Regions from separate parts of the Verrucosispora sp. WMMD573 genome, predicted to be linked through region 2. Evidence: riboswitches for the same ligand, from Rfam matches in the RefSeq annotation. Region 2 holds a riboswitch; each other region holds the start of a gene.
What was found. A riboswitch is a leader RNA that binds a small molecule or an ion and turns the genes downstream of it on or off. The one in region 2 is predicted to bind cobalamin.

Region 1 (9,491 bases), 1.0 Mb from region 2:
ACTTCCGATCTGGGGCAACTGGCTCCTACTCGCCGCGATGGCCGTCCTCGGCGTGTTCCTGCCCCTGTTCGGCCTGTCGCTGCTGGTGATCCTCGCCCTGGACCAACTCCTGATCCGCCGGATGCCGGCCCTCAGGAGCTTCTTCGGCACGGCGTGAACCTCGGCGACGGTCCAGGCGGAAGCCGTCGCACCGACCGAGGAGGGATTTCGGTCGTGCGGCGGCCCAGGAGATCGCCGCCCTGGCGATGCCGCGTGATCGGTGTGGACCTGCCGGTGTCCATTCCTGCCGGTTTCACGCTCACTGGTGCAGGTGTGCGCGCTGGCCCTCGCGGTCGAAGATCATGATCAGCTCGGCCGGCCGGTCGAGCGCCGTCATCGAGTGTGGCGTCATCGTGGAGAACTCGGCTGCTTCACCCTTTGCCACCTCGATCTGCCGCTCGCCGAGCCACAGCAGCACCCTGCCTTCGAGCACCAAAAGCCAGTCGTAGCCCGGATGGACCCGCTGGGCCGGCATCGTCGCCTCGGGCTCCAACCGAACCTTCATCGCCATGGTGCGCCCATCGACGCGGCTCAGCGGCCACGTCGTGCGCGAACCCGAGCGGTGCTGCACGGGACGGATCACCACGTCCTCGTCGCTGGTCGCCTCGAAGAGCACGTCGAGGCTGACCTGTAGCGCGGCGGCCAGGGGGACGAGCACGTCGAGGCTCAGCGTCCGTTTTCCCGTCTCGACCCGGCTGATCGTGGACGGGCTGAGGTTGGTGCGTTCGGCGAGCTCGTCCAGGGAGTAGCCGAGCGTAGTGCGGATGCTGCGCAGCCGGGTGCGCGCCAGCCGCTCCACCTCACTGCGGTCGCTCATCCTCCGAGTATGAACCCACCTTGCGGATTCCGCAAACTGCCTTTCACCTGACGCCAGGCGTTCCTACGCTGGACGCATGACGGAGCACGCACACGAAACACCCGAACACCCACCCCACCAGAGCATCGTCCGCAGGTGCGACGTCGCCGTCATCGGCGGCTCAGCGGCCGGTCTGGCGGCCGCGCTGCAACTCGCCCGTCAGCGCCGCTCGGTCATCGTCGTCGACGACGGCACGCCGCGGAACGCGCCGGCCGCGCACATGCACGGCTACCTCGGACGCGAAGGCACCCCGCCCGAGGCGATGCGGACCATCGGGCGCGCGGAGGTCCGTAGCTACGGCGGCAACGTCCTCACCGGCCGGGTCCTGGCGGTGCGCAACGAGGACGACGGTTTCCACCTCGCGCTCTCGGGCGGCCACGGTCTCGTCGCCCGCCGGGTACTGGCCGCGACCGGCATCGTCGATGAGCTTCCCGACATCGAGGGCCTCGCCGAGCGTTGGGGCCGCCAGGTGATCAACTGTCCGTTCTGCCATGGCTGGGAGGTCCGTGACCTGCGGGTCGTGCAGATCGTCACGGCGGCGATGGGACTGCACCCGACCCCGCTGATGCGGCACCTGACCGACCAGTTGACCGTGGTGCTGCACGGCGCGACGGGGATCGAGCCGGCCGCGGTGCAGGCCCTCGTCGCCGCCGGGGTTCCGGTGGTCGAGGGCGCGGTGCGGCGGGTGGCGAACGCCGGCCCGGACGGGTCACTCGTCGTCGAGCTCGCCGACGGCCGCAGCCTGCCAGCCGACGCGATCCTCGCCGGGGCCCGTTTCCGGCCCCGGGTCGAGATGCTCGCCGGGCTGGGCATCGACACCGCGGCCCACCCCAGCGGACTCGGTCAGCTCGTCAAGGTCGACTCCACCGGGCGCACCAGCGTGGAAGGCGTCTTCGCCGCCGGAAACCTGACGGATCCGAGTGCCCAGGTCCTGCCGGCCGCGGCGAACGGTAGCTGGGTCGGTGCCCAGATCGCCTTCAGCCTCGCCGCCGAGGACGCCACGGCGGGTGTCCGTCCCTCCGGCGTCGCGATCGAGTGGGACAGCCGGTACGGGGACCAGGAACGCATGTGGAGCGCCAACCCGAACGGCACACTCGTGGCGGAGGCGACGGACCTGCCTCCCGGGCGGGCGCTCGACATCGGCGCGGGTGAAGGAGCCGACGCCCTGTGGCTGGCCGAACGAGGCTGGCAGGTGACCGCCTCCGACGTCTCCAGCAGGGCACTCGGCCGCATCCGGGCCGAAGCGGAACGTCGCGGGCTCGACGTGCGCACGTTGCACCGCGACGCCAACGAACCCGCCGCATACGCGGACGAGACCTACGACCTCGTTTCCCTGCAGTACGGCTCGTTCCAGCGCACCCCCGAGCAGCGCGGACTGCGCAACCTGCTCGACGCCGTGGCGGTCGGTGGGACGCTGCTCGTCGTCAGCCACGATCTGACCGGGCTCGAACCGGCGGACCCCGCCGAGCAGACCCGCATGTACGACCCGCAGGCGTACGTCGGCATCGACGACATCGCCGCCGAGATCGCGGCTTCGGGGGACTGGCGCGTCGACGTGCACGAGACCCGCCCGCGCCCCCCGGGGGCGATCAGCACCCACCACGTCAACGACATCGTGCTGCGCGCCGTCCGACTTGACAGGCACCGGGAGTAGGGCCACGGCGAACGGCAGTGCGCCCGGACGATCGCAAGCTCATGGCTTCCGTCGATACGATTGCCCGGTCGACGTCGTGCGGAGGCGGGGGTCGGGGTGCGGGTGGGCGACGGCACCAGCCTGGGACAGCTGTTGCGGCACCATCGGGCGGCAGCCGGACTGACGATCGAGGAACTTGCCGACCGGTCCGGCGTGAGTACCCGGGCGCTGAGCAACCTCGAGCGTGACCTGGTCCGCCGGCCGCAGCGCCGTACCCTGACCGCGGTCCTCGACGTGCTGGCGCCGCCGGCCGGCGACCGTGCTCTGATCGAGGAGAGCGCCGGCGTGGGCCGTCCGCCGCCCGGACCGTGCCCGATGCCCGCGCCGCCCGCCGATTTCACCGGCCGGGTCGCTTCGCTCGGCAGGCTGACCGAACTCGCCGGATCGGAGGAACCGCCGGCCATCGTCGCCGTACTGACCGGGCAGCCCGGCGTGGGCAAAACGGCGCTGGCGCTGCGCGCGGCCCACGACCTCGCCGACCGTTATCCAGACGGGCGGTTCTTCGTCGACCTGCGCGGTACCCACGAGCACCCGGCGACCGCCGGCGAAGTGCTGCAACGGCTGCTGCTGGCGCTTGGCCTGGGCGCCTCGCGGATACCATCCGACGTTGCCGAGCGGGCCCGGATCTACCGTGGGTTGCTCCGGCATCGGCGAACGCTGCTGGTGCTGGACAATGCGGCCTCAGAAGAGCAGGTGCGTCCGCTGCTGCCCAGCGACGGCCCGGCCCTGGTGCTGCTTACCTGTCGGCGTTGGCTGAGCGGGCTGGAGGCGGTGCACTGGTTGCCGCAGGAGCCACTGTCACCGGCCGAGTCGATGGCGCTGCTGCGGACGGTCGGCCACATTGAGGAAGCCCCGCCGGAGCGGATCGCCGCACTCGCCGGGCACTGTGGGCACCTGCCGCTTGCGCTGCGGATCGCCGGGCAGCGGCTGCGCGACGAACCCACGCTCACCGTCGCCGATCTCGACGCACGTCTCGCGCAGGCTCGGGATCGCGTCGCTGCCATCGACGGTGGCAACTCCGGTTTGTCCGCGGCGCTCACGCTGTCGTACCGCTGGCTCTCGGTGACCGGGCGCACGACGCTGCGGCGACTGGCGCTGATCCCGGGGCCGGACTTCGGCGCGGAAGCCGTGGCCGTCCTGTGCGCAGTCGACCTGGCCGAGGCCGAGGATCGGCTCGACGGGCTGGTCGAGTCCGGACTGCTCGGGCTCCGGCCACCGGACCGCTACGGGCTGCACGACCTGGTCCGCGCCTTCGCCATGGCCTGTTTGGAGCGGGACGAGCCGTCGGCCGCGCCGACGCTGCGGGAGAACCTGGTGACCTGGCTGCTGGAGGCAACCGTCCGGGCCGGGCGGCACTTCGAGCCCGGCGGACCGGCACCGGACGACAACTTGGACGCGGACCAGGCCCGCGACTGGCTCGACACCGAGCGGGAGAACTGGTTCCCAGCGCTGCGGATCGCGGCCGAGACCGGACGGGACGACCTGGTCGTCGCGGTCGCCGACGCGCTGCACTGGTTCTCGGACCAGCGGATCTACCTGGATATCTGGCCGGAGGTCTTCCGGCTGGCCGCTGAGGCGGCGACCCGCACCGGTGACCTGACCCGGCAGGCCACGCACCTGAACTATCTCTCCTGGGCGCAGACGCTCTGTCTGAACGACGCCTCCGCAGGGTTGGAAACCGCCCGGGCGGCGCTGCGGTCGGCGCAGCGGGCCGGCGACCGGGCCCAGCAAGGCTGGGCGCTGCTCTACGCCGCGTCCGCGCAGCTCCGGCTTCGTGAGTTCGAAGCCGCCCGGAGGTTGTTGCAGCGAGGCAGCAGGATGCTACGCGCGGCCGGAGATCACGAGGGCACGGCGCAGGCCATGTCGATGCTCGGCATCGCGTTGCGGGCGCTCGGCCGTACGTCCGACGCGCTGCGGGTGCACCGGCGTACGTTGCGGCTGCTGCGCGACGCGGAGTTTCCGATCGCGGCCGTGCCGCGCGCCTACTCGGACGCGATCGCCTGCCGGTGGATCGGGTTGGATCTGACGGATCTGGGGCGCTGGGGCGAGGCGGTCGGCATCCTTCGCGAGGCGGTGGCAGGCACGCGCTCCTGCGGGCTGCGGACCCAGGAGATGGCCGCACTGATCGAGCTGGCCGAGGCCCTGCGCCGCACCGGTTGCCCTGCGGAGGCGGGTGAGCATCTGGCGGCGGCGGTCGAGCTGGCTGGCTCGCTCGGTGACGCCGATAGCGTCGCCCGCGCCCGTACGGCGTTGGCCGAGCTGAACTCCGGGGCGGACGGTGGCTGAGCGGCGGCCGATCGGGTGTTGCGGGTGGATGGGCAGAGCGGCACGGGTGAGCGTCGTGGGCGCCCGGACCGGCGGGCCGCTAGCGGCTCAGGCTGCGGCGAGCGGCACAGCCGGGCGGGTGCCTGCGGCGCGGGCGACCGCGAACGCGAGCAGGATCGGATTGATCCCGTGTTCGCCGGCGATCCACCCGCAACCGGCCAGGTCGGCGACCGCCGCTGCGGGCGGCGTCGACGCGGCCAGCGCGCGGACCGCCGCGCGCAGCGGCTCCGGCAATCTCCGGTAGCCGTGCTCAAGGGCCGCGCCCACCGACAGGTCACCGGCGGTGAGTGCCTCAAGCTGCCGCCCTGGCCGGGCGAGCTGCGCGGTGATGCGCTCGATCGACCACGGGTGCCGGGTCCGCACCCGGTTCGCCACGGTGCGCAGCGCCAGCGGCAGACCGTGGCAGAGCTGCGCCAGCTCGGACACCCGCGCGTCCGGGGCCGTCGAGCCGATCATCCGGTGCAGCGCCAGCTCGGCGTCGGTCGTCGGCAACGGCGTGAGCACCCGCCGGGCGCGCCTCGGTGGCAGGGTCGGCCGCCCGGAAGTGGTCACCACCGCTACCGACGCTCCCCGGTCCGGCAGCAGCGGTGCCAGCCGGACCGCGTCGGACGCATCGTCGAAGACCAGGAGCATCCGCCGCCCGCCGACCAGCCGCCGCCACGCCGCGACCGCGGCAGGGTCGTCGTCCGGCGCGTCGTCGCCCAGCGAGCGTGCCAGCTCCCGGGCCAGCGCGGCGGGGTGTGGAGCGGGCGAGCCGCCCAGCGCCACGAACCGCACCCCGTCGGGAAAGTCGCCACTCATCCTGGCGGCGGCCTGCGCCGCCAGCGCGCTCTTGCCGATGCCGGGCAGGCCGGCCAGCTCGATCACCCGGTGCCGGGACGCGGCGCCGGCCAGCCGGTCGAGATCGTCGTCGCGTCCGGTGAAGCACGGCGTCAGCCGGGGCAGGCCGATCGCCGCCGGTTCGACCCGGACGGCGGCGCGCAGCCGGCTGCGGTCGTCCGGGCCGAGGCGCAGGGCCCCGGCCAGCGCGGCGAGGGTGCCCTCGTGGGGGCGCCGGATGCGGCCCCGCTCGATGCCGCCGATGGTGCGCGGGCTCACGCCCGATCGTGCGGCCAGACCGTCGATGGTCAGCCCGGCGGCGGTACGCAGCACCCTGAGTGCGGAACCACCCGCGAGTCGTCCGTAGTCACTCACAGCCCGTCCCGGTGGGGTGTGCTCAGCTGTCCTGAGTGACGCTAATGACTACGCTCCAGTAAGGTCACCACCGTCGGTGTGTCACTGCCCACATGCTCACGGTGAAGTTGCCGGTGCTTCTGCATGGCTGCGAGTCGTCACTCTCGGTTGACTCTGGGCCATGCAGACCTTCCGAACCGCCCTCCGCGTGGCCGCTGCCGCAGCGCTCACGCTGTCCACAGTCGGACTGACCACGGCCGGGGTCGCCGCCGCCTCACCGGCCGCGCCGCCCGGCGTACCCGCCGCGAATCTCTTTGAGAGACTGTCGCCCACCGTGCAGGAGCGGATGGCCGGACAGCTGACGCTCGTCGACGCCGCCAGCGTGATTCGATCCGCCGTGGAGGCGGGTGAGCCGCGCGGCTACGCCGGCCTCGGCCTGGTCGACAACCACGTCACGCTGTGGTGGAAGGGGGCCGTGCCGGCCGACATCGCCGCAGCCGTCCGAAGCGTCGAAAAGCTCGCCGAGGTGAGGGTCGAGCCGGCCAGGTACAGCGGCAAGGAACTACAGGCCGCCGCGGTGAAGCTGCGCCGTGTCGTGGCGGAGGATCGCTCGGATGCGGCGCACACCGTGCGAATCAGGACCGATGGCAGCGGGCTGGAGGTGGCCGTCGACACCGCCGGCGGAGCGAAGGTTCCGGCGTTGCCCGCCACCGGCGTCAAGACCAGCACCGTGGTGGCCCAGAAGCCGGAACAGCACGCCACCCGCTTCGACGACGATGCCCCGTGGAACGGTGGCGCGCGCATCTGGAACGGCGGAGGGGACCTCTGCACGTCCGGCTTCGGGGTGCGCGACCTCGCCGACGACACCCCTTATGTGCTCACCGCCGCGCACTGTGGACCGCTCGGCGGCGAGTGGTTCGACGGCGTCGGCGAGCCGATCGGGTTCATCGTCGAACGCCACGGCCCGCACGACATCGCACTGATCAGCGCAGCGTCGGCCGGCAGCGACGTGTACGTCGGCGGCCTGCACGAGTCGACGAGGGTGCCGGTGGCTGGCTGGACCCAGGTCTTCCCCGGCCAGATCCTCTGCCAGTCCGGGCAGACCACCGCAGAGATCCACGGCGCTCCCATCTGCAACCTGGAGGTGCAGTTCCACTACACCGACGAGCAGGACCTGGTCGAGGCCACCCAGTTGGACGGCGGGGAGTCCGGCTACGGCGGTGACAGCGGCGGCCCGGTCTACCAGGTGAAGCCGGACGGCTCGGTGCTGGCCGCCGGCACCCACACCAGCGGCCTCGGCAGCGGCATCGGCTTCCAGGACTTCGCCACCGTACGCGACGACTTCGGCGACATCGTCCCGGTGACCGCTACCGCCGGCCCGGCAACCTGCCAGGTGTCCTACCAGGTCACCACCTGGTCGGGCGGTTACACCGCGAACGTGACCATCTACAACTGGGCCGCTGCCATCAACGGCTGGCAGCTGGCCTGGAACCTGTCGGCCGGCAGCACCATCACCACCCCGTGGAACGCCGGGATCACCCAGAACGGCCCGGCGGTGACCGCGTCGAACCTGGCCTACAACGCCAGCATCCCGAGCGGCGGGGCCGTCACCTTCGGCTTCAACGCCACCGGCACGCCGAACGTGCCGTCGCCGATCACCCTCAACGGCCAGAGCTGCGCCTGATCAACCACTCAGCAGGGCCTGGCAGCGGAAGCTGCCAGGCCCTGCGCGGTGTGTTCGACAGCTGATTGACAGTGGCCGTGTGGCGGACGAGACTGGCGCGACAACTGCACAACCGCGTGTGCGTGCGGGGGAAGTCCGGTCGAAGTCCGGCGCTGGCCCGCAACGGTAGGCCGCTGGGAGCATTCCTGGTGGCGAGCCCGAATACCTGCCGTACTCGCGAGTCTCTGCTCCTCACCCGTCGTGGCCCACGGGTCGGAGGCCGGCCAGCCGGGCCATCGCCGGGCGGGCCGGGTTCCTGACGACCGCCGGGCCGGAAAGGCGCTCCCCGATGGTCGTTCGCCTGAGCCGGCACCGCCTGCTCGCCCTGCTCTGCGGGATACTCGCCGCCCTCACCCTCAACACACCCGCGATCGCCACACCTGCGCAGGTCGGCGCCGTTCGCGCGGATGCCGCCGCCGGCTGGTTGGCCCGACAGTTGATCGACGGGGAACGTTTCGAGGCTGTCTTCGACGGAGTCGCGTACCCGGATCAGGGTTTGACCCTGGACGCGGTCTTCGCGTTCGCCGCGGCCGGTGTCGCCGACGACTTCGGCGCTCGGGCCCTGGCCTGGGTCACCCGGCCGGACATCCGCGACGGCTACATCGGCGACGGCGCCGCCGAGGCGTACGCGGGCGCTACCGCCAAGCTCGCTCTCGCCGTCGCGGTCCGCGGCGGTGACCCGACCGACGTCGGCGGTGTGGATCTCATCGCCCGACTGCTGTCGCTCCAGAACCCCGGCGGTCGGTTCACCGACCGGTCGGCGTGGGGTGACTACAGCAACGCGTTCAGCCAGTCCTTCGCGCTCCTCGCGCTGGACCGGACCGCGCAGGGCGTGCCGGCGCTCGCCGCCGGATGGCTGGCCGGCACCCGGTGCCCGGACGGCGGCTATCCGCTGCTGCCGGAGCAGCCGGTTTGTGTCTCTGATGTGGACGCCACCGCCGCCGCGGTGCAGGCGCTGCGGGCCGCTGGCCGCCCGGCCGATGCTGCCGCGGGACTGCGCTGGCTGATCTCGGTGCAACGTGCCGATGGCGGGTTCACCAACGCCGGTGGGGTTGCGAACGCCAACAGCACCGGGTTGGCGGCCCAGGCGTTGCGCGACGGGGGCCGGCCGTTGGCCTGGGTCCGGGCCCGCGTCTTCCTGGCCGGACTTCAGGTCGGTTGTGCCGCCCCGGTCGCCGACCGGGGTGCGGTCGACTTCGACGGCGGCGTCTTCGATCCCGGAACCGCCCCCCGCGCCACCGCCCAGGCTGTCCTCGGACTGGCCGGCACCGGATACGCCCGGCTCTCCACCGTCACCGCGACCACCGGCGCGCCCACCCTGCCCTGCCGCTGACCGGCCGGCAGATTCCGTCCCATCAGAAGGAGTGCTCATGTCCCAGGTCTACGATCCCGTCCGTCGGTGGCTGGCGAGCATCGCGGTGGCGGCTGTCGTCGCCGTCGGGTTGATCGCTGTCGAGCCGTCTCCACGAGCCGCGCAGGCCGCCGCCTGCACCGGGACGACCGGGGTCACCGTGGTGGTCGACTATGGTTCGCTCGGCGGCGGCGTCCAGGTGGCGTGCGCGCTCGGTGACCCGGCCACCGGGCTGGCCGCCCTGCAGGGCGCCGGCTTCACGGTGACCGGTACGCAGCGATGGGGGCTGGCCTTCGTCTGCCGGATCAACGGCAAGCCGACCGCCGCGACG
Region 2 (9,491 bases):
CGGTACGCAGGGGTGTGGGCCCGGCCGACCGCACTAACCTGAGGTCGTGCGTACTTCGTTGCTCGACGCGTTGACCGACCGGATCCTCGTCACCGACGGGGCGATGGGCACGATGCTGCAGGCTGCGGACCTGACCCTGGACGACTTCGACGGTCTGGAGGGGTGCAACGAGATCCTCAACGTCACCCGTCCGGACGTCGTACGTGGGGTGCACGAGGCGTACCTGGCGGCGGGCGCGGACTGTGTGGAGACGAACACCTTCGGCGCGAACCTGCCCAACCTCGCCGAGTACGACATCCAGCACCGCATCCGCGAACTGTCGGCGGCCGGTGCCCGCATCGCCCGGGAGGCCGCCGACGCGTACTCGACGGCTGAGCGGCCCCGGTTCGTGCTCGGGTCCATCGGTCCCGGTACGAAGCTGCCCACCCTCGGGCACGCCACCTACGCCACGCTGCGCGACGCCTATCAGGCGAACGCCGCCGGGCTGATCGAGGGCGGCGCGGACGCCCTGATCGTGGAGACCTGCCAGGACCTGCTTCAGGTCAAGGCTGCGGTCATCGGCTCGCAGCGGGCGATGACCGAGTTGGGTCGCAGGATCCCGCTGATCTGTCACGTCACCGTGGAGACCACTGGCACCATGCTGCTTGGCAGCGAGATCGGTGCCGCGCTGACCGCGATCGAGCCGCTCGGGGTCGACCTGATCGGCCTGAACTGCGCCACCGGTCCGGCCGAGATGAGCGAGCATCTGCGCTACCTCTCGCAGCACGCCCGGGTGCCGCTGTCGGTGATGCCTAACGCGGGCCTGCCGCAGCTCTCCGCGGATGGCGCGGTCTACCCGCTGACCCCGGTGGAGCTGGCCGACGCCATGGAACGCTTCGTCACCGAGTACGGCGTCTCCCTGGTCGGAGGCTGTTGCGGCACCACCCCGGAGCACATCCGGGTGCTCGCCGAACGGCTGGGCGGGGCCCGGCCGGTGGCCCGTGAGCCGGGTACCGATCCGGGTGTCTCCTCGATCTACCACCACGTGCCGTTCGCGCAGGACGCCAGCGTGCTGATGGTGGGGGAGCGGACCAACGCCAACGGCTCCAAGGCGTTCCGGGAGGCGATGCTCGCCGCCGACTGGCAGTCCTGTGTGGAGATCGCCCGAGGTCAGGCCCGCGACGGTTCGCACCTGCTGGACCTCTGCATCGACTATGTCGGCCGGGACGGCACCACCGACATGCGTGAGCTGGCCGGCCGGTTCGCCACCGCCTCCACGTTGCCGATCATGTTGGACTCGACCGAGCCGGCGGTGATCGAGGCCGGCCTGGAGATGCTCGGTGGCCGGTGCGTGGTCAACTCGGTCAACTTCGAGGACGGCGACGGCCCCGACTCCCGGTACGCGCGGGTGATGCCGGTGGTCGCCGAGCACGGCGCCGCCGTGGTCGCGCTGCTCATCGACGAGGAGGGGCAGGCCCGCACGGCGGAGTGGAAGGTACGGGTGGCCGAGCGGCTGATCGAGGATCTCACCGGTCGGTGGGGGATGCACCGCTCGGACATCCTCATCGACGCGCTGACCTTCCCGATCGCCACGGGTCAGGAGGAGACCCGCCGCGACGGCATCGAGACCATCGAGGCGATCCGGGAGATCGCCCGTCGCTGGCCCGGGGTGAACTTCACCCTGGGCATCTCGAACGTCTCGTTCGGACTGAACCCGGCGGCCCGGCAGGTGCTCAACTCGGTCTTCCTGCACGAGTGCGTGCAGGCCGGGCTCACCTCGGCGATCGTGCACGCCAGCAAGATCCTGCCGATGTCGAAGATTCCCGACGAACAGCGCGAGATCGCCCTCGACCTGGTCTACGACCGGCGGCGTGAGGGCTACGACCCGGTGCAGCGGTTCATCGAGGTCTTCGAGGGCGTGGACGCCGCCTCGGCGCGTGCCACCCGGGCCGAGGAGTTGGCGGCCCTGCCGCTCAACGAGCGGCTCAAGCGGCGGATCATCGACGGCGAGCGCAACGGCCTGGAAGCCGACCTCGACGCGGCGATGGCGGCCGGCACCGCTCCGCTGCTCATCATCAACGACATCCTGCTGGACGGCATGAGGGTCGTCGGTGAGCTGTTCGGCTCCGGTCAGATGCAGCTGCCGTTCGTGCTTCAGTCGGCCGAGGTGATGAAGACCGCTGTGGCGTACCTCGAACCGCACATGGAGAAGGCCGACGACGGCGGCAAGGGCCGCATCGTGCTCGCGACCGTCAAGGGCGACGTGCACGACATCGGCAAGAACCTGGTCGACATCATCCTGTCGAACAACGGCTACGAGGTGGTGAACATCGGCATCAAGCAGCCGATCTCCGCCATCCTCGACGCCGCCGAGCAGCACCGCGCCGACGCCATCGGGATGTCGGGCCTGCTGGTCAAGAGCACCGTCATCATGAAGGAGAACCTGGTCGAGATGGCGTCGCGCGGGGTCGCGGAGCGCTGGCCGGTCCTGCTCGGCGGCGCGGCGCTGACCCGGGCGTACGTCGAGGACGACCTGCGGTCGATGTTCCCCGGCCAGGTGCACTACGCCCGCGACGCCTTCGAGGGGCTGTCCCTGATGGACCGGGTGATGGCCGCGAAGCGCGGCGGTGCCCCGGTGGTGGACGCCGAGCGGGAGGCGGCCCTCGCGGCCCGGCGGGCCCGCCGGGAACGGCAGCGCGCGGTCGTCGCCGAGTCGCTGCCGGAGTTGCACGACACCTCGGTACGCTCCGACGTCGCGGTCGGCGTTCCGGTGCCGGTCGCACCGTTCCACGGCACCCGGGTGGTCAAGGGGGTGCCGTTGGCCGACTACGCGGCGCTGCTGGATGAGCGGGCCACTTTCATGGGCCAGTGGGGGCTGCGCGGTGCGCGCGGCGGCAAGGGCCCGTCGTACGAGGAACTTGTGGAGACCGAGGGTCGGCCGAGGCTGCGTTACTGGCTGGACCGGCTGATCGCCGACCAGGTGTTGGAGGCGGCCGTGGTGTACGGCTACTTCCCGGCCTACTCGGAGGGCAACGACCTGGTCGTCCTGGACGAGAACGGGCACGCCGAGCGGGCCCGATTCACGTTCCCCCGGCAGCGGCAGGAGCGCCGGCTCTGCCTGGCCGACTTCTTCCGCCCGCGCGGCGACGACCTGGACGTGGTCGCGTTGCAGCTGGTCACCGTCGGCCAGCCGGTCAGCGAGTACGCGGCGAAGCTGTTCGCCCGCAACGAGTACCGCGACTACCTGGAGGTGCACGGGCTGTCGGTGCAGCTCACCGAGGCCCTCGCCGAGTACTGGCACAAGCGGGTCCGGGCCGAGCTGCGGCTGCCCGACGGCCGTACCGTCGCCGACGACGACCCGGCCGACCTGGCCGGCCTGCTGCGCACCGACTACCGGGGTTGCCGGTACGCCTTCGGCTACCCGGCCTGCCCCGACCTGGAGGACCGGGCGAAGATCGTGGAGCTGCTCGGTGCCGAACGGATCGGGGTGCAGCTGTCGGAGGAGTTCCAGCTGATGCCGGAGCAGGCCACCGACGCCATCGTCGTCCACCACCCCGAGGCCAGCTACTTCAACGCCAAGTAGCCGTACAGGACAGCCGGGCCGGCCAGGAGCAGACTCTGTTGCGGTCGGCCTCCACCGCCGACATCATCCGTTCTGCCGGGGCGGATGGGTGGTGTCGCCTCGCCGGCATGGCCCGGTCGCGTGTCGGCCGCTGTCGTGGCGTGCCGCTGCTGAGTAATGTCGACTGTGGCGGCCCGCCGGTATTGAGGACGGTTGGCCAGCCGTGGTCCTCCACGCGGGAGCAACACCATGCCACCACGCGCACCCACCATCGTCGACCCGCGATTCCCAGCTGAGCTGGCCCGGCTACGCCGTGAGCGTGGCCTGTCGCTGCGCCAGCTGGCCGCAGCGGTGAGCCATGGCAAGAGCGTCATTCATCAGCTGGAGACAGGGCAGACCCGCCCAGCCGTCGACGTCGCCGTCCGCCTCGATGACGCGCTGGCCGCCGGTGGTGCGCTCGCCGCCATGGTCGTTGACGTTCCCGACGGCGACCGGCGGGCTGCCTACGTCGCCGCGCATCCGGGCCGTGTAGATCTGGCCGGGGTTCGCATCCTGGGCGACGTGCTCGCCGGATACCGGCGGCTGGAGGACTCCATCGGCGCCGCAGCCGTCCTACCGCCCGTACGCGTCCAACTCGACACGATCGTGTCGCTGCTGCGCGAGGCTGGCCACCAGGTGCGGCCGGCGGTGGTCGACATGGCTGCGCAATGGGCGCAGTTCGCCGGTTGGCTCGGTATCGCCAACGGTGACGACCGAACCGCCCGCGTGTGGCTGGATCGCAGTCTGCAGTGGTCCACAGAGGCCAGCAACGCCGACCTGACGGCGACCGTGCTGTCCTTCCAGGGGCACCGGGCGGAGGGCCGCGGCGACCTGCCAGCGATGATCGGGCTGTCCCGGGCCGCCCGGGATGATCCACGAGCCAACACGGCGTTGCGCGCGTACTCCGCCGGCCAGGAGGCGCGTGGGCTGGCCATGGCTGGGGCGTGCCCGACCGACGTGCGGCAGATGCTCACGCAAGCCGCCGACCTGGCCACCGAGGCGGCAGAGACGCCACTGCCCGCGTGGGGATACTGGTACACCCCGGCCTTCTACGCGGTACAGCAGGGCATCGTGTGGCGGTACTTGGGCGATCGTGACGCGCGGGCCAACGACCGGGCCGTCGAGCTGTTGACCGCAGGCACAACGGGGGTGGACGAGACGGCCGAGAGCGCCGACTGGCACGGCGGGCACCTCGTGCACCTGGCCATCGCCCACGGCCGGGCCGGGGACAGTGGCTCGGCGCAGCGGGTGCTGGAGGAGGCACGGTCCATCGCGGTGTCAACGGCCTCACGACGCCTGGCCGGACAGGTTGACGCAGCTGTCCGCGACTTGGGTCTGTCCGTCAACCCGTAGCGGACACCAAGCCTCTGACCTGGGCACACGCCGTCATCGCACGCTGTTTGTGGGTGGCGGTGGTGTTCCCCCGTGCAGCGCCGTCAGCCCCTTACGACCTGGCGGAGGTGGCGGCGGTGGGCGTGTGGCGCAGATTTCGGTGGTGGCTGCGGCGGCGGTCCGTGCCGCCGGTCGGCACCGGGCAACGGTGGCAGGAAATCGAGCAGGACGCGGCCCGGCGACGCCTGCTCGATCAGGCGCGGCGTAACGCGCGGTGGCCGGCATGACCGGGCGACCCGTGCGCTACCGCGACGCTATGGCCGCTGAGGCGATCCGGATCGGCCGCGCTGTCGACGCCCTGCCCGGCCGCCTCTGCGACCAACACCTACCGCGCCGGCCGCAGTGGACGTGCGGCACCTGCGACGGCGAACCGGTATGGCCGTGCGCTCCGGCGCGGGTACGGCTCGGTGAGGCGTACGGCCGGGATCGCATCGGGCTGTCGATGTACGTGGGCGCGCTGCTCACGGCCGCGCTGGATGACATGCCGGCCGCCGATCCGGGCGAACTCACCACCCGGTTCACCGCCTGGACGCGGTGCTCCTGCGGGCCGCCGTAGTATGCCGCCGTTTCCTCAGCGTGGCGTTCCGGTAGGCGACTTCGGTGAGTTGTTCGGAGCTGCGTGTGACATCCGTTGTGAGACACGCCGACACACCATCTGGTGTCTTGCGTTCGCGGGCCGCCCATATATGGTGTCACTCGTAGCTGGTTCGGGCGCCCATCCGGGGCGGTCGAGGCAAGAGGGAACCTGGTGGAAATCCGGGGCTGCCCCGCAGCGGTGAGTGGGAACGACAGCCGTCACACAGCACTGGGTTCCGGCCTGGGAAGCGACGGCCAGTAGGAGCGCGAGAGCACGCCCACGAGTCCGAAGACCTGCCAGCACGCCGCCCGCACTCGTGGGCGGCGGCCGCAGGCCGCGTGGGACGGCCGACGCCATGGACGGGCCGTGCCGCCTGCGCGGATCCCGTGGCGTCCTCCCGCGTGTCCGAGGCCCTCGGTAGACGGCGCGAGGAGAGAGACGTGACGGTCGTGCGGGAGAAGCCGGACTCCGACCCAGGTGTGTCGGAGCAGCGCCGGCAGGTGATGCAGGTCCGTAAGCGCAACGGGGACGCCGAGCCGGTTGACGTCAACAAGATCGTCCGTGCGGTGGAGCGGTGGGTGGCCGACCTGGACGAGGTCGATCCGCTGCGGGTGGCCACGAAGACCATCAGCGGACTGTACGACGGTGCCACCACCGCCGAGTTGGACAAGCTGTCTATCCAGACGGCCGCCGAGCTGATCGGTGCGGAGCCGCAGTACTCGAAGCTGGCGGCGCGGCTGCTGGCCGCGTACGTGGACAAGGAGGTCCGTGGGCAGCAGGTGGCCAGCTTCAGCCAGTCCATCCGGTACGCGCACGGCCTCGGGCTGATCGGGGACGCGACCGCCGCGTTCGTGGCCCGCAACGCGCGCAAGCTGGACGACGCGGTCGACCCGGACGGTGACCTGCGGTTCGAGTACTTCGGGCTGCGCACCGTCGCGGACCGGTACCTGCTGCGGCATCCGCAGACCCGCGAGGTGGTGGAGACGCCGCAGTACTGGCTGTTGCGGGTGGCCTGCGGGCTGTCGCAGACACCGGGTGAGGCGATCGGGTTCTACCGGTTGATGTCGAGTCTGGCGTACCTGCCGAGTTCACCGACGCTGTTCAACTCGGGCACCCGGCACACCCAGATGTCGTCGTGTTTCCTGGTGGACTCGCCGCGCGACGAACTCGACTCGATCTACGAGCGTTACCACCAGGTGGCGAAACTGTCGAAGTTCTCCGGCGGCATCGGCATCTCCTGGTCACGGGTCCGGGGACGCGGCGCGTTGATCCGGGGCACCAACGGCCGCTCCAACGGCATCGTGCCGTTCCTCAAAACCCTCGACGCCGGGGTGGCGGCGGTCAACCAGGGTGGCCGGCGCAAGGGCGCGGCCTGCGTGTACCTGGAGCCGTGGCACCCGGACATCGAGGAGTTCCTGGAGCTGCGGGACAACACCGGGGAGGAGTCCCGGCGTACCCACAACCTGAACCTGGCCAACTGGATTCCGGACGAGTTCATGCGGCGGGTCGAGGCCGACGGCGACTGGTCGCTGATCGACCCGTCGGACGCGCCGGAGCTGCCGGACCTGTTCGGCGAGGCGTTCGACGAGGCGTACCGGGCGGCGGAGAAGAAGGCCGTCCGGACGGTCAAGGCCCGCGATCTCTACGGCCGGATGATGCGTACGCTCGCGCAGACCGGCAACGGGTGGATGACGTTCAAGGACGCGGCGAACCGGCTGTCCAACCAGACCGGTGCGCCCGGCAACACGATCCACCTGTCGAACCTGTGCACGGAGATCCTGGAGGTCAACAGCGACACCGAGACGGCGGTGTGCAACCTGGGTTCGGTGAACCTGGGCGCGCACGTCACCGCCGACGGCGTGGACTGGGAGAAGCTGCGCGCGACGGTACGCACGGCTGTGGTGTTCCTCGACCGGGTGATCGACATCAACTACTACCCGGCCGAGCAGACGGCGGTGTCGAATCCGCGTTGGCGTCCGGTCGGGCTCGGGCTGATGGGTCTGCAGGACGCGTTGTTCACGCTGCGGCTGCCGTTCGACTCGGCGTCGGCGCGGGAGCTGTCCACCCGGGTGCAGGAGGAGATCTTCCTGACCGCGCTGGAGACGTCGGCCGGGCTGGCGGAGCGGTTCGGCCCGCATCCGGCGTACGCCGAAACCCGCGCCGCGAAGGGTGAGTTGCATCCCGACCTGTGGGGCGCGGAGGTGACGCAGGCGTCGCGGTGGACCGCGCTGCGGGAGCAGATCGCCCGCCACGGCCTGCGCAACTCGCTGCTGGTGGCGATCGCGCCGACCGCCACGATCGCGTCGATCGCCGGGTGCTACGAGTGCATCGAGCCGCAGGTGTCCAACCTGTTCAAGCGGGAGACGATGTCCGGCGAGTTCCTCCAAATCAACACGTACCTGGTCCGGGAGTTGAAGGCACGCGGACTGTGGACGGCGTCGATCCGGGAGCAGATCAAGCGGGCCGAGGGGTCGGTGCAGGGCATCGCCGAGCTGCCGGCGGAGGTGCGGGAGCTGTTCCGCACCGCGTGGGAGCTGCCGCAGCGGGCGCTCGTCGACCTGGCGGCCGCCCGCGCTCCGTTCATCGACCAGTCGCAGTCGCTGAACCTGTTCCTGAGCGCGCCGACCATCGGCAAGCTCTCCTCGATGTACCTGTACGCCTGGAAGGCCGGGCTGAAAACCACCTACTACCTGCGGTCGCGTCCGGCGACCCGGATCCAGCAGGCCACCGTCGCCGTCACCCCGACGGTCAAGCCGATCGTCGCGGTCAGCGACGACGAGGCGCTGGCCTGCTCCCTGGAAAACCCCGAGAGCTGCGAGGCGTGCCAGTGACCACTGTTTCCGAACCCGACACCGGCCAGCGACAGATGCTGCTCGACCCCGGCATGGACCTGACGCTGCGGCCCATGCGCTATCCGCAGTTCTTCGACAGGTTCAAGGACGCCATCAAGAACACCTGGACCGTCGAGGAGGTCGACCTGCACTCAGACCTCGCCGACCTGGCCAAGCTGTCCCCGGCGGAGCAGCACCTGGTGTCCCGACTGGTCGCGTTCTTCGCCACCGGCGACACCATCGTCGCCAACAACCTCGTGCTCAACCTCTACCAGCACGTCAACTCGCCGGAGGGACGGCTCTACCTGTCCCGGCAGCTGTTCGAGGAGGCGGTGCACGTCCAGTTCTACCTGAACCTCCTGGACACCTACGTGCCGGACGAGCGGGAACGGTTCGCGGCGTTCGCGGCGGTGGAGAACATCCCGTCGATCGCCCGCAAGGCCGAGTTCTGCTTCAAATGGATCGACTCCATCTTTGAGCTGCGGGAGTTGAGGACCCGCGAGGACCGGCGGTCGTTCCTGCTGAACCTGATCTGCTTCGCCGCCTGCATCGAGGGACTGTTCTTCTACGGCGCCTTCGCCTACGTGTACTTCCTCCGGTCCCGGGGCCTGCTGCACGGCCTTGCCTCGGGTACCAACTGGGTGTTCCGGGACGAGTCGATGCACATGGCGTTCGCCTTCGACGTGGTCGACACCGTACGCGCCGAGGAGCCGGACCTCTTCGACGCCGAGATGGAGCAGCAGGTCCGGGACATGCTGGCCGAGGCCGTCGAGTGCGAGGTGCAGTTCGCCGCCGACCTGCTCGAACAGGGCGTGTCCGGGCTGTCCCTGGCCGACATGCGCGAATATCTCCAGCACGTCGCCGACCGCCGGCTGGCACAGTTGGAGATCGAACCGCTGTACGGGTCGAAGAATCCGTTCGCCTTCATGGAGTTGCAGGACGTGCAGGAGCTGTCCAACTTCTTCGAACGGCGGGTGTCGGCCTATCAGGTCGGAGTCACCGGCACTGTCGCCTTCGACGACGACTTCTGACGGCGGTCACATCCGCTGACCGGGTCCGGCTCGGCGCTGATCGTGTCGATCATCGCCGGGCCGCCCCGGCCCGCAGGTCG
Region 3 (9,491 bases), 2.3 Mb from region 2:
CGCACTCGGCGCCCTCATCGTGCCGCTGGTCGTCCTGAGCATCGCCGACAGCACCTACGCACACATCGCTGCCTTCCGCGCGCTGGCCGACACCCGGGCGAAGGTGTACACCGCCTTCGAACGGCTCTCGCCCGGCTACATGCTCGAACGGCGTTCCGGCGACCTCGGCTCCGCCGCGGTCGCAGACGTCGAACAGATCGAGCTGTTCTTCGCCCACACTCTCAGTCCGCTCGCGGTAGCGTCGACCGTGCCCGTGGCGACCACCGTCGCACTCGGCTGGTTCCACTGGTCGCTGGCCTGCGTCCTGGTTCCGGTGCTGGTACTTCTCGCCTCAGTACCGGCATGGTTGCGGCGTCAGGCCGAACGACACGGACACGAGCTACGCGACTCGCTCAGCCAGATCAGTGCCGACAACACCGACACCTTTCAGGGACTCCGTGAACTGGTGAACTTCGGCGCACACTCCCAGCGACTCGGGCTGCTGCGCAAACAGAGCGTCCGGCTGGCCGAAGCGAAGTCCGCGCACGGACGCCGCAGCGGCATCGAGTACGCCGCCACAGACACCATCGCACTGCTGGGAATACTCGTGGTGCTGACCCTCGGCGCGTGGCTCGTCGTCGCGGGCGAACTCGACCGCGCTCTCTTCCCGGTCGCCGTCGTGCTCGCGGCGATGGCGATGCTGCCCGTGCTGAAGGTGACCGAGGTCGCGCGTGAGCTGTCCGTGGTGGCCTCGTCAGCGGACCGCATCAACACGTTGCTCGACGCACCCGCCCCTGTCTCGGACCTGGTCAACCAACCGCCCGAGGGCCCGATCGTGCCGCATGTGCGCTTCGACGCTGTCACCTTCGCCTACCGCAGCGACCTGACCCCCGCAGTACGAGATGTCAGTTTCGAGATCCGCCCCGGCGATACGGTCGCCCTGGTGGGGCACTCCGGCGCAGGGAAGTCGACCTGCGCCAACCTGCTGCTGAGGTTCTGGGACGTCACCGCTGGATCTATCTCGGTGGGCGGACACGACGTTCGCGACTTCCCGCAGGAGGACCTTCGCCGCCTCATGACGCTGGTTCCGCAGGACACGTTCCTGTTCAACACCAGTCTGCGAGAGAACATCCGTCTCGGCCGCGCTGACGCCTCCGACGAGGAGGTCGAGGCCGCCGCGCGGGCCGCCCAGGCCCACGAGTTCATCACGACACTGCCAGACGGCTACGACACCATCGCGGGCGAACTCGGCGCGCTCATGTCCGGCGGTCAACGGCAACGGATCGCGATCGCCCGGGCCCTGCTCAAGAACGCCCCGATCCTGGTCATGGACGAGGCGGTGTCAAACCTTGACGCCGCGAGCGAACAGGCGGTCAACCAGGCGATGAACGAAGCCCGGCACGGCAGGACCACATTGATCATCGCGCATCGGCTCTCCACCATCAGGACGGCCGACCGGATCGTCATGCTGTCCGGCGGACGAATGATCGAGACCGGAACCCATGAGGAACTCGTGGCCGCCGGTGGCGCGTACGTCGACCTGCTCGCCTCGCAACTCGAAGGGTGAGCCCTCTTCGACGTGACCGGGGCCCGCCGATTCGGCGCAGACCGATTCATCGCCCGAAGCTCTCGCGACGTAAGGATCCATCATGCCCAAGATCCTGATCCTCGGTAGCGGACGTGACCTGGACCGCGAGCACATGCTCGCATCAGTGGCCGCCGAGCACGACGTGGTGCTCGCCCAGGAGTCTCCGGCGACGTGGGAGATCCGCTACGCCGACTCGGTACACCGGATCGCCGCCGACGACCTGACGTCCGTGCTGCTACTGGCTCGGAAAGAGTCCGTGGAGGCGGTGCTGACCTGGGAGGAGGACTGGATCGAGACCGCCGCGGCCACCACCAGCGCGCTGCGGCTACCCGGTCATCCCGTGCCGTCGGCCCGCGCCTGCCGGGACAAGCACCGGCTGCGCCAGGCATGGGCCGCCGCGGGGGTGCCGTCGGCTCAGTCGGTCCTGGTCACCGACGAGGTTCAGGCCCTCCGCGCCGCCGCCGAGCTGGGGTACCCGGTCGTGGTCAAGCCGCGTTCGGGGACCGGCGGCACCGGGGTGCGGCTGGTTCGCAGCCCGGCGGATCTGGCCCGCGCCTATGCCGGGGCGGCCGGCGCCGACGGCGCTCTGGTGCAGGAGTACCTGGACGGGCCGCAGATCAGCGTCGAGTCAGTGGTGGTACGCAGCGGCCGGTTGTACGTGGTCGCGGCCGGAAGCCGGCACGCCGGACCAGGGCCGGGACTCGCGACAGCCAGCCGGCTGATCTCAGTTCCTCAGCAGGCCGAGCACCTGGCCTCGGTACGCCGTGCCGTCGATGCCGCCCACGCCGCGCTCGGGCTGTGCGAGGGCGTCACCCACACCGAGGTACGGTTGACCGCCGACGGACCCCGGTTGATCGGGCTCAACGCCCGGCTCGGTGGTGACCTGATCTCCCGGCTGGTGCCCTTGGCCACCGGCGTCGACCTGGTCGCGGCGGCGGTCGACACGGCGCTCGGGAGACAACCGCGGCTGCGGCACACCCGGCGGCATACCGCCGGAATCATCTTCCGTCACGGTGACACCGTCGAAGACACCGTACCCACGAGCCGACCCGCGCAGCTTCCCGACGGTGTCGAGTCGCTGTGGACGGCACCGGAGGCTCCGGCGGCCCGATTCGGCGGCCGAATCGGGCATGCCATTGTGGTGGCCGAGGACTACACCACCTGCCAGGTCCAGTTGGAAAAGGCGTACGCGGCGCTGCTTCCGGACTTCGGGTCGGCGATTGCGGTCCTTCCCGGCAGCGAGCCGTCGGCCAGCATCTCGGACGGAACCCTGGTCACCTGAGCGAAGGCGGGGTGCTGCGGCCCTCCAGCCGTAGGTGAAGGTCCACCGGGATCACCGGCGGAGGCAGGGCGTACCTTCGTGTTTCTGCTCCGGCCGCGAGTGGCCGACGCGAGTCCTGCGTTCGGCGGCACTGAGTGGTTCGCCGGTGACGGAGCCCGGTGCGGCGTCGTCGCGGGCCGAGTCCAGGCGACACCTCACACGTTCATGAGTAGCAGCATGGTTCCCATGCCGGCGGCCATGACGGAGTAGCTGAGCGAGTGCAGCCGGTGGCGGGACGCCGTCATGGTGCGGTACAGCCACCACAGGGCGGTGGCGGCGGTGAGTGCCACGAAGGCGATGTTGATGGTGTCGGCCCAGGTCGGTGTCGGCATGGGTAGCCCGCTGGAGGCGCTGCCGCCGTGGGAGTGTCCGGAGCCTGCGCCGCCGGTGCCGATCTCGGACATGAGTGTGGGCATGGCCGCGAGCATCCAGATCATCGCCGCGTCCATCGCGGCGTGGCTGAGCAGATCGGCGCGGTCCGATGTGTGTCGGGTTCGTCGGTAGGCGGGCAGTAGCGCGAGGGCGAGGATCGCGAAGACCGCGATCTGTGCCCAGGCGACCGCGCCCTCCACCATCACCCAGACCATGAGGATCATCGCCGCGCTCATCACGGTGTGGTTGATGTCGATCAGTTCCGCGTCGGAGAAGGGCTGGTCACGGGAGACCGCCCGGCGGCGTGCGACGAGGTCGGCGACGCAGACGATACCGGTGAGTAGAAATACGATCGTCAATACGGGAACCCATGGGGCCTCAAGCACGACTACAACTTAGACCATGTGACCCGGGTGACCGGCGACAGTTGAAAGGCCCACTTGGATGACCGTCTCAGAGACCGAAGCGCCGCCTCCCGCGGAGACGCCGGCGCCCGCCGCGCGAGTCCGTCGGACGAACTGGTTCGCCGCGTTCTGGCGTTGGCACTTCTACGGGTCGCTCATCGTCATTCCGGTGCTTTTCGCGCTTTCCGTCACCGGCATGATCTACATGTTCCGCGACGACGTGGACTCCCTCACGCATCCTGGGGTGCTGAAGGTTTCCGTGGTCGAGGGCGCCCAGCGGGTCGCGTTGTCCGCCCAGGAGGCGGCCGTGCGCGCCGAGTTCCCGGATCGTGCGGTCCTGTCCGTGCAGGACGGCATCGGCGACCGGGCCACCCTGTTCGTCGCCGCCCAGGCGGACGGCAGCACCTCGAACGTCTACGTGAACCCCTACACCGCCGAGGTCACCGGCGTGCTCAGCCAGGACCAGCTCGTCTCCACCTGGGCGGAGCGTATCCACGGTGACCTGCTCATCGGCGATGGTGGCGTCGGGGACCGGATCGTCGAGCTCGGGGCCTCCTGGGGGATCGTGTTGACGATCACCGGGTTCATCATCTTCTTCCTCGGCCGGAAGGCCCGCAGCGGCGCCCAGGCCAAGGGCAGACGCGGTGCCCGGGTCCGTGGTTGGCATGCCATCGTCGGGCTCCCCGTGGGCCTCGGCGTCCTGCTGCTCGTCGTCTCCGGCCTGCCGTGGACCGGTTTCTGGGGCGCCAAGGCGTCGGAGCTGGCCGCGCACGGCAACATGTCGTTGTGGGGTGAGGATCCCGGTGCCGAGTCCACCATCCGGCAGCAGATCGAGAACAGCGACGGTCAGTCGGCGCCTGCCGGTTGGGCCTCGGGTAATGCCCCGCAGGGCACCAGCACCGGCGCCGGCACACCGATCTCGATCGACAGGGCCGTCGCCACGGCGCAGGCACAGGGCGCTCCCGGGCCGTACCTGATCATGTATCCCGAGGGCGAAAAAGGCGTGTTCAGCGTGATGAGCAGCCAGTGGTACAACGTCGGCAACCCCGCCGAGTCCGACGTCACCCAGGAGACGACGGTCCACGTCGACCAGTACAGCGGCGAGAAGGTCGGCCAGTACAGCTACGCCGACTACAGCGCCATGGCCAAGGTCGTGTCCCACGGGATCGCCCTGCACGAGGGGCGGCGTCTCGGCGTGGCCAACGAGATCCTGTCCACGCTGTTCTGCCTCGCCGTGATCTTCATGTGCGTCACCGGGCCGATGATGTGGTGGACCCGCCGCGGCACCGCCTCCGGGCTGGCCGCACCCCGCGCGAAACTTCCGATCTGGGGCAACTGGCTCCTACTCGCCGCGATGGCCGTCCTCGGCGTGTTCCTGCCCCTGTTCGGCCTGTCGCTGCTGGTGATCCTCGCCCTGGACCAACTCCTGATCCGCCGGATGCCGGCCCTCAGGAGCTTCTTCGGCACGGCGTAAACCTCGGCGACGGTCCAGGCGTGAACCGTCGCACCGACCGAGGAGGGATTTCGGTCGTGCGGCGGCCCAGGAGATCGCCGCCCTGGCGATGCCGCGTGATCGGTGCGGACCTGCCGGTGTCCATTCCTGCCGGTTCCACGCTCACTGGTGCAGGTGTGCGCGCTGCCCCTCGCGGTCGAAGATCATGATCAGCTCGGCCGGCCGGTCGAGCGCCGTCATCGAGTGTGGCGTCATCGTGGAGAATTCGGCTGCTTCACCCTTTGCCACCTCGATCTGCCGCTCGCCGAGCCACAGCAGCACCCTGCCTTCGAGCACCAAAAGCCAGTCATAGCCCGGATGGACCCGCTGGGCCGGCATCGTCGCCTCGGGCTCCAACCGAACCTTCATCGCCATGGTGCGCCCATCGACGCGGCTCAGCGGCCACGTCGTGCGCGAACCCGAGCGGTGCTGCACGGGACGGATCACCACGTCCTCGTCGCTGGTCGCCTCGAAGAGCACGTCGAGGCTGACCTGTAGCGCGGCGGCCAGGGGGACGAGCACGTCGAGGCTCAGCGTCCGTTTTCCCGTCTCGACCCGGCTGATCGTCGGCGGGTTGACGCGCCGTGACCAGCGGCCGTCAGCCATCCGTCGGGCGAGGCGTCCGGCGCCCGTGCAGAGGGTGATGTCGACAGTGACCTGCATTTGTATGAAGACGGCGCCGAGCAGAGCCAGTTGTGCGGTGGCGGTGACGCGAGGGCTGCCGTGGAGAGTCCGAGCATCTCAGGACTCCTCGGTGCCGTCGAGCAGGGCACGGCGCAGGGTCAGTCGGTGTTCGCGGCGGATCTGCGCCTCGCGGTAGCGGCGCCGGTCGCCGTCGGTCTGAGGTAGCAGTGGCGGCACCGGCCGGGGTTGGCCGTTGTCGTCGACGGCGACCATGACGAGGTGGGCGGTGGCCACGTCGGTCGGTGGTACGGCTCGGTCCCATCGGTCGGCGGTGACCTTGACGGTGACCTCCATGGAACTGCGTCCGGCCCAGGTGATGCGGGCGTCGACGTGCACGACGTCGCCGACGCGGACCGCGCGAAGGAAGGCGGTCTCGTCGATGGCAGCGGTGACGGCCGGGCCGTCGGAGTGCCGGGCGGCGACCACTCCGGCGACCGAGTCGATGAGGTTGAGGATTCGGCCGCCGTGGACCGTACCCATCAGGTTGGTGTGGTGCTGGTCCATGATCTGCGACAGGGTCAGGTGGGAGGCCGACGGTGGTCGGCCGGCGAGTGAGGTCGTGTTGTGCACGGGTTTCCGTCCTCGGGCGGCATGCCGGCAACCGGTGGGGCGCGCACGTCGAGGAACACGCCGTCGTGGCGCGTCACCCGCCCGACCCGCCCTCGAGGTCGACGGCAGCGCACACACCTTGTGTACGCAGCGCGGGCAGGTCTTCGGACTCGTGGGCGGGACCGAAATCGGCCGGTCTTCTACTGGCCGTCGCTTCCCAGGCCGGGTGGCCCAGTGCGTGGTGACGGCGGTCGTTCCCACTCACCGCTGCGGGGCAGTCCCGGACTTTCACCGGGTTCCCTCTTTCGACGCCCCACCAGGAACGGTCGGGCGAACCAGCGCCGTCGGCCACCCTATCCTGACCCAGGCCGACGACAGTCCAGCCGGGTACCTGCGGCGAGCTGCCCCATCACTCCGACGCCGAGCGTCGGCCCGTGGCCGCGATCGCCACGAACCTCGCCGCCACGACCCACCGTGTGCGATCGGTAGCGGATTGACAGTGGCTTTGGGAGCAGACGAGACTGGCGCGACAGCTGAACAACCGCGTGTGTGCGGTCCGCCTGAGCCGGCACCGCCTGCTCGCCCTGTTTTGCGGTGTGCTCGCCGCCCTCACTCTGACCACACCCGCGATCGCCGCGCCCCCGCAGTTCGGCGTCGTCCGATCCGATGCGGCTGCGGGCTGGTTGGCCCGACAGCTTGTCGACGGGGAACGCTTCGAGGCCGTCTTCGACGGGGTCGCGTACCCGGACCAGGGGTTGACCCTGGACGCGGTCTTCGCGTTCGCCGCCGGCGGTGTCGCCGACGACTTCGGCGCGCAAGCCCTGGCCTGGGCCACCCGGCCGGACGTGCGTGACGGGTACATCGGTGACGGCACCACCGAGGCGTACGCGGGCGCGACCGCCAAGCTCGCTCTCGCCGTCGCGGTCCATGGCGGTGACCCGACCGACGTCGGCGGTGTCGGCCTCATCGCCCGGCTGGATTTGCTCCAGGCGCCCCCGGCGGCCGGTTTACCGACCGGTCGGCGTGGGGTGATTTCAGCAACGCGTTCAGTCAGTCCTCCGCGATTCCCGCGCTGGACCGTACCGCGCAAGGTGTGCCGGCGGCCGCTGCCGGATGGCTAGCGGGTACCCGGTGCCCCGACGGCGGCTGGTCGGTGTCGCCGGCATCGTGAGGTGCCGGCGACACCTGCCAGAACGCGACGGCCGGCGGCCCGGCGACTGCCACGCCGCGCACGGCGCCCAGGCCGGCGACATCGTTACCGTTCGCTACCTGCCCCTGGAACAGGCCCGCGCCGAGGGTGCCTCGGCCCGGTTCGGCGAGACCTACGACGCGACCGTGCGGGTCGTCGAGATCGGCGGCGAGTGGTCCCGCGAGCTGTGCGGCGGTACCCACGTCGACCACTCCGCGCAGATCGGCTCCCTCGCACTCACCGGCGAGTCGTCGGTCGGTGGCGGACAACGCCGTATCGAGGCCGTCACCGGAATCGAGGCATTCCGGTAACTTGCCTGCGAACGCGACCTCACCGCTGCCGGATGACGCCCGTCCGGCGATTCCTGTTGCCGTCCCGTCGCCGAGGAACTGACAGAGCGAATCGCCTCGCGTGGGGTCAGGCGCGCCAGACGGTGCCGCGTCGTTCGTACTCCAGCACCTGTTCGACCTGGACCGCGAGCGCCGCGCCGAGTTGGCGCTCGACCAGCCAGAGCGCGAGGTCCAGACCGGAGGTGACGCCACCGGCGGTGACCAGATCGCCATCGTCGACCACGCGGGCGTCGGTGACGATGCCGCCCTGGGCCCGCAGATCGTCGGCCGCCCGGTGGTGCGTGATGCAGGGTCGCCCGGCGGTGAGTCCGGCCGCCGACAGGAGCATGGTGCCGGTGCAGATGCCGGCGATGGTCAGGCCGCGACGACGCGCGGCGCGGATGGCTGCGGGCAGGACGCCACGCTGGATCTCGTACGCCACGCCTGGGGTGTCCGCCCGCCGGTAGCCGCCGCCGGGCACCACGAGGAGGTTTGCCTCCCGGGGTGACCAGCGGCCGGTCGCCTCGACCCGGGTGCCGTGGGTGGCGGTCACCGGGCTGGTGGCGTCCACGGTGACGAGGGTGGTGGTGATGTCACCGCCGAGCCCGCGGGCCATGCCGAATACTTCGACCGGCCCGGCGAAGTCCATTTCCTCCACCCCGGGGTACATCAGGATGTGCACCCGCACGGGCCGCTTCGGTGGACTGGCGGTGGCCGCCGAGGCGCCTGCGACCGCGCCGACGGCGGTGGCTGTGGCTCCGGTCGCGATCGTGGCGCGCAGGACGCTTCGACGGTCCATGACGGTGCCCCTCTGCTTGGTGGATGACCTCTACTCAATCAGTCGGCTACCCCTGTCATTCGGTTCCGTCGATGTGTTTGGTTGTTTGACGCCGGCCGGACAAGGTCCGCGATGAGGTTGCGCGGTGGCACGTCAACGTCACCCTGTCGCCAGGCCACGTGCCCGTCAGGTCGGACGAGGAGGCCACCCGGGGGGACGCCGCAGATGTCGAGGTACTGCCGCAGGCGTTCCCGGGACAGCAGTCTGGTCAGCGGACGGGTCGCCACCGGGATGTGATGCTGCCGGGCCTTCTCCACCATCGGCTGGAACGCGGCGGCCGTCTCGTCGGCGACGAGCAGGGTGAATCCGTCGTCGGCCAGGAGGTCGAGCGTGGAGCGGGACGGGTCGTCGTCCAGCCAGGCGTGCGGAAGGCGGTGTCCGGGCCGACCGGTCGGCTGGTGGTCGGTGACCGGATCACCGGGCGGTACCGGAGTGCCGTCGGGGACCACAGCGGCGGAGGCGTAGTGGTAGCCGAGGACGAGTCCGTCGCTGGGACGGGCACGTGGCGGTGCCCCCGCCCGGTGGGCGGCGAGGGCGTCGGTCAGCCGCAGATGACTCTCGTGGGCGGTGGCCAGCGCCACCGGTCGCCGTTCGTCGTGGTAGGTGTCGAGCAACGCGGAGGAGGCCCAGCCGTGGTGTACGGCGGCGAGTTTCCAGGCGAGGTTGTCGGTGTCACCAATGCCGCAGTTCAGGCCGAACCCACCGTACGGGTGGTGAGGTGGGCGGCGTCGCCGGCCAGTAACACC

Region 1: linked by a shared signal. The riboswitch ahead of O7601_RS24350 (prenyltransferase/squalene oxidase repeat-containing protein) and the one ahead of O7601_RS19755 (ribonucleoside-diphosphate reductase subunit alpha) in region 2 are both predicted to bind cobalamin.
Region 3: linked by a shared signal. The riboswitch ahead of O7601_RS00655 (acyl-CoA thioesterase) and the one ahead of O7601_RS19755 (ribonucleoside-diphosphate reductase subunit alpha) in region 2 are both predicted to bind cobalamin.

What each region holds. Positions count from the first base shown of each region.
Region 1 covers NZ_CP114901.1:5,356,614-5,366,104, reverse strand. Annotated here, with positions in the region: gene O7601_RS24380 (PepSY domain-containing protein) at 1-157, shown strand, start outside; gene O7601_RS24375 (XRE family transcriptional regulator) at 299-856, opposite strand; gene O7601_RS24370 (FAD-dependent oxidoreductase) at 933-2,549, shown strand; gene O7601_RS24365 (helix-turn-helix domain-containing protein) at 2,652-4,874, shown strand; gene O7601_RS24360 (helix-turn-helix transcriptional regulator) at 4,962-6,107, opposite strand; gene O7601_RS24355 (cellulose binding domain-containing protein) at 6,268-7,770, shown strand; cobalamin riboswitch at 7,858-7,998, shown strand; gene O7601_RS24350 (prenyltransferase/squalene oxidase repeat-containing protein) at 8,099-9,142, shown strand; gene O7601_RS24345 (hypothetical protein) at 9,174-9,491, shown strand, end outside.
Region 2 covers NZ_CP114901.1:4,337,650-4,347,140, forward strand. Annotated here, with positions in the region: gene metH (methionine synthase) at 47-3,562, shown strand; gene O7601_RS19740 (helix-turn-helix transcriptional regulator) at 3,791-4,933, shown strand; gene O7601_RS19745 (hypothetical protein) at 4,987-5,199, shown strand; gene O7601_RS19750 (hypothetical protein) at 5,196-5,528, shown strand; cobalamin riboswitch at 5,659-5,865, shown strand; gene O7601_RS19755 (ribonucleoside-diphosphate reductase subunit alpha) at 6,053-8,380, shown strand; gene O7601_RS19760 (ribonucleotide-diphosphate reductase subunit beta) at 8,416-9,411, shown strand.
Region 3 covers NZ_CP114901.1:134,716-144,206, reverse strand. Annotated here, with positions in the region: gene O7601_RS00680 (ABC transporter ATP-binding protein) at 1-1,546, shown strand, start outside; gene O7601_RS00675 (ATP-grasp domain-containing protein) at 1,629-2,849, shown strand; gene O7601_RS00670 (DUF5134 domain-containing protein) at 3,044-3,619, opposite strand; gene O7601_RS00665 (PepSY domain-containing protein) at 3,705-5,138, shown strand; gene O7601_RS00660 (XRE family transcriptional regulator) at 5,280-5,762, opposite strand; gene O7601_RS00655 (acyl-CoA thioesterase) at 5,898-6,410, opposite strand; cobalamin riboswitch at 6,527-6,744, opposite strand; gene O7601_RS00650 (hypothetical protein) at 6,935-7,510, shown strand; gene O7601_RS00645 (hypothetical protein) at 7,521-7,889, shown strand; gene O7601_RS00640 (DJ-1/PfpI family protein) at 7,996-8,706, opposite strand; gene O7601_RS00635 (hypothetical protein) at 8,745-9,359, opposite strand; gene O7601_RS00630 (FAD-dependent monooxygenase) at 9,434-9,491, opposite strand, start outside.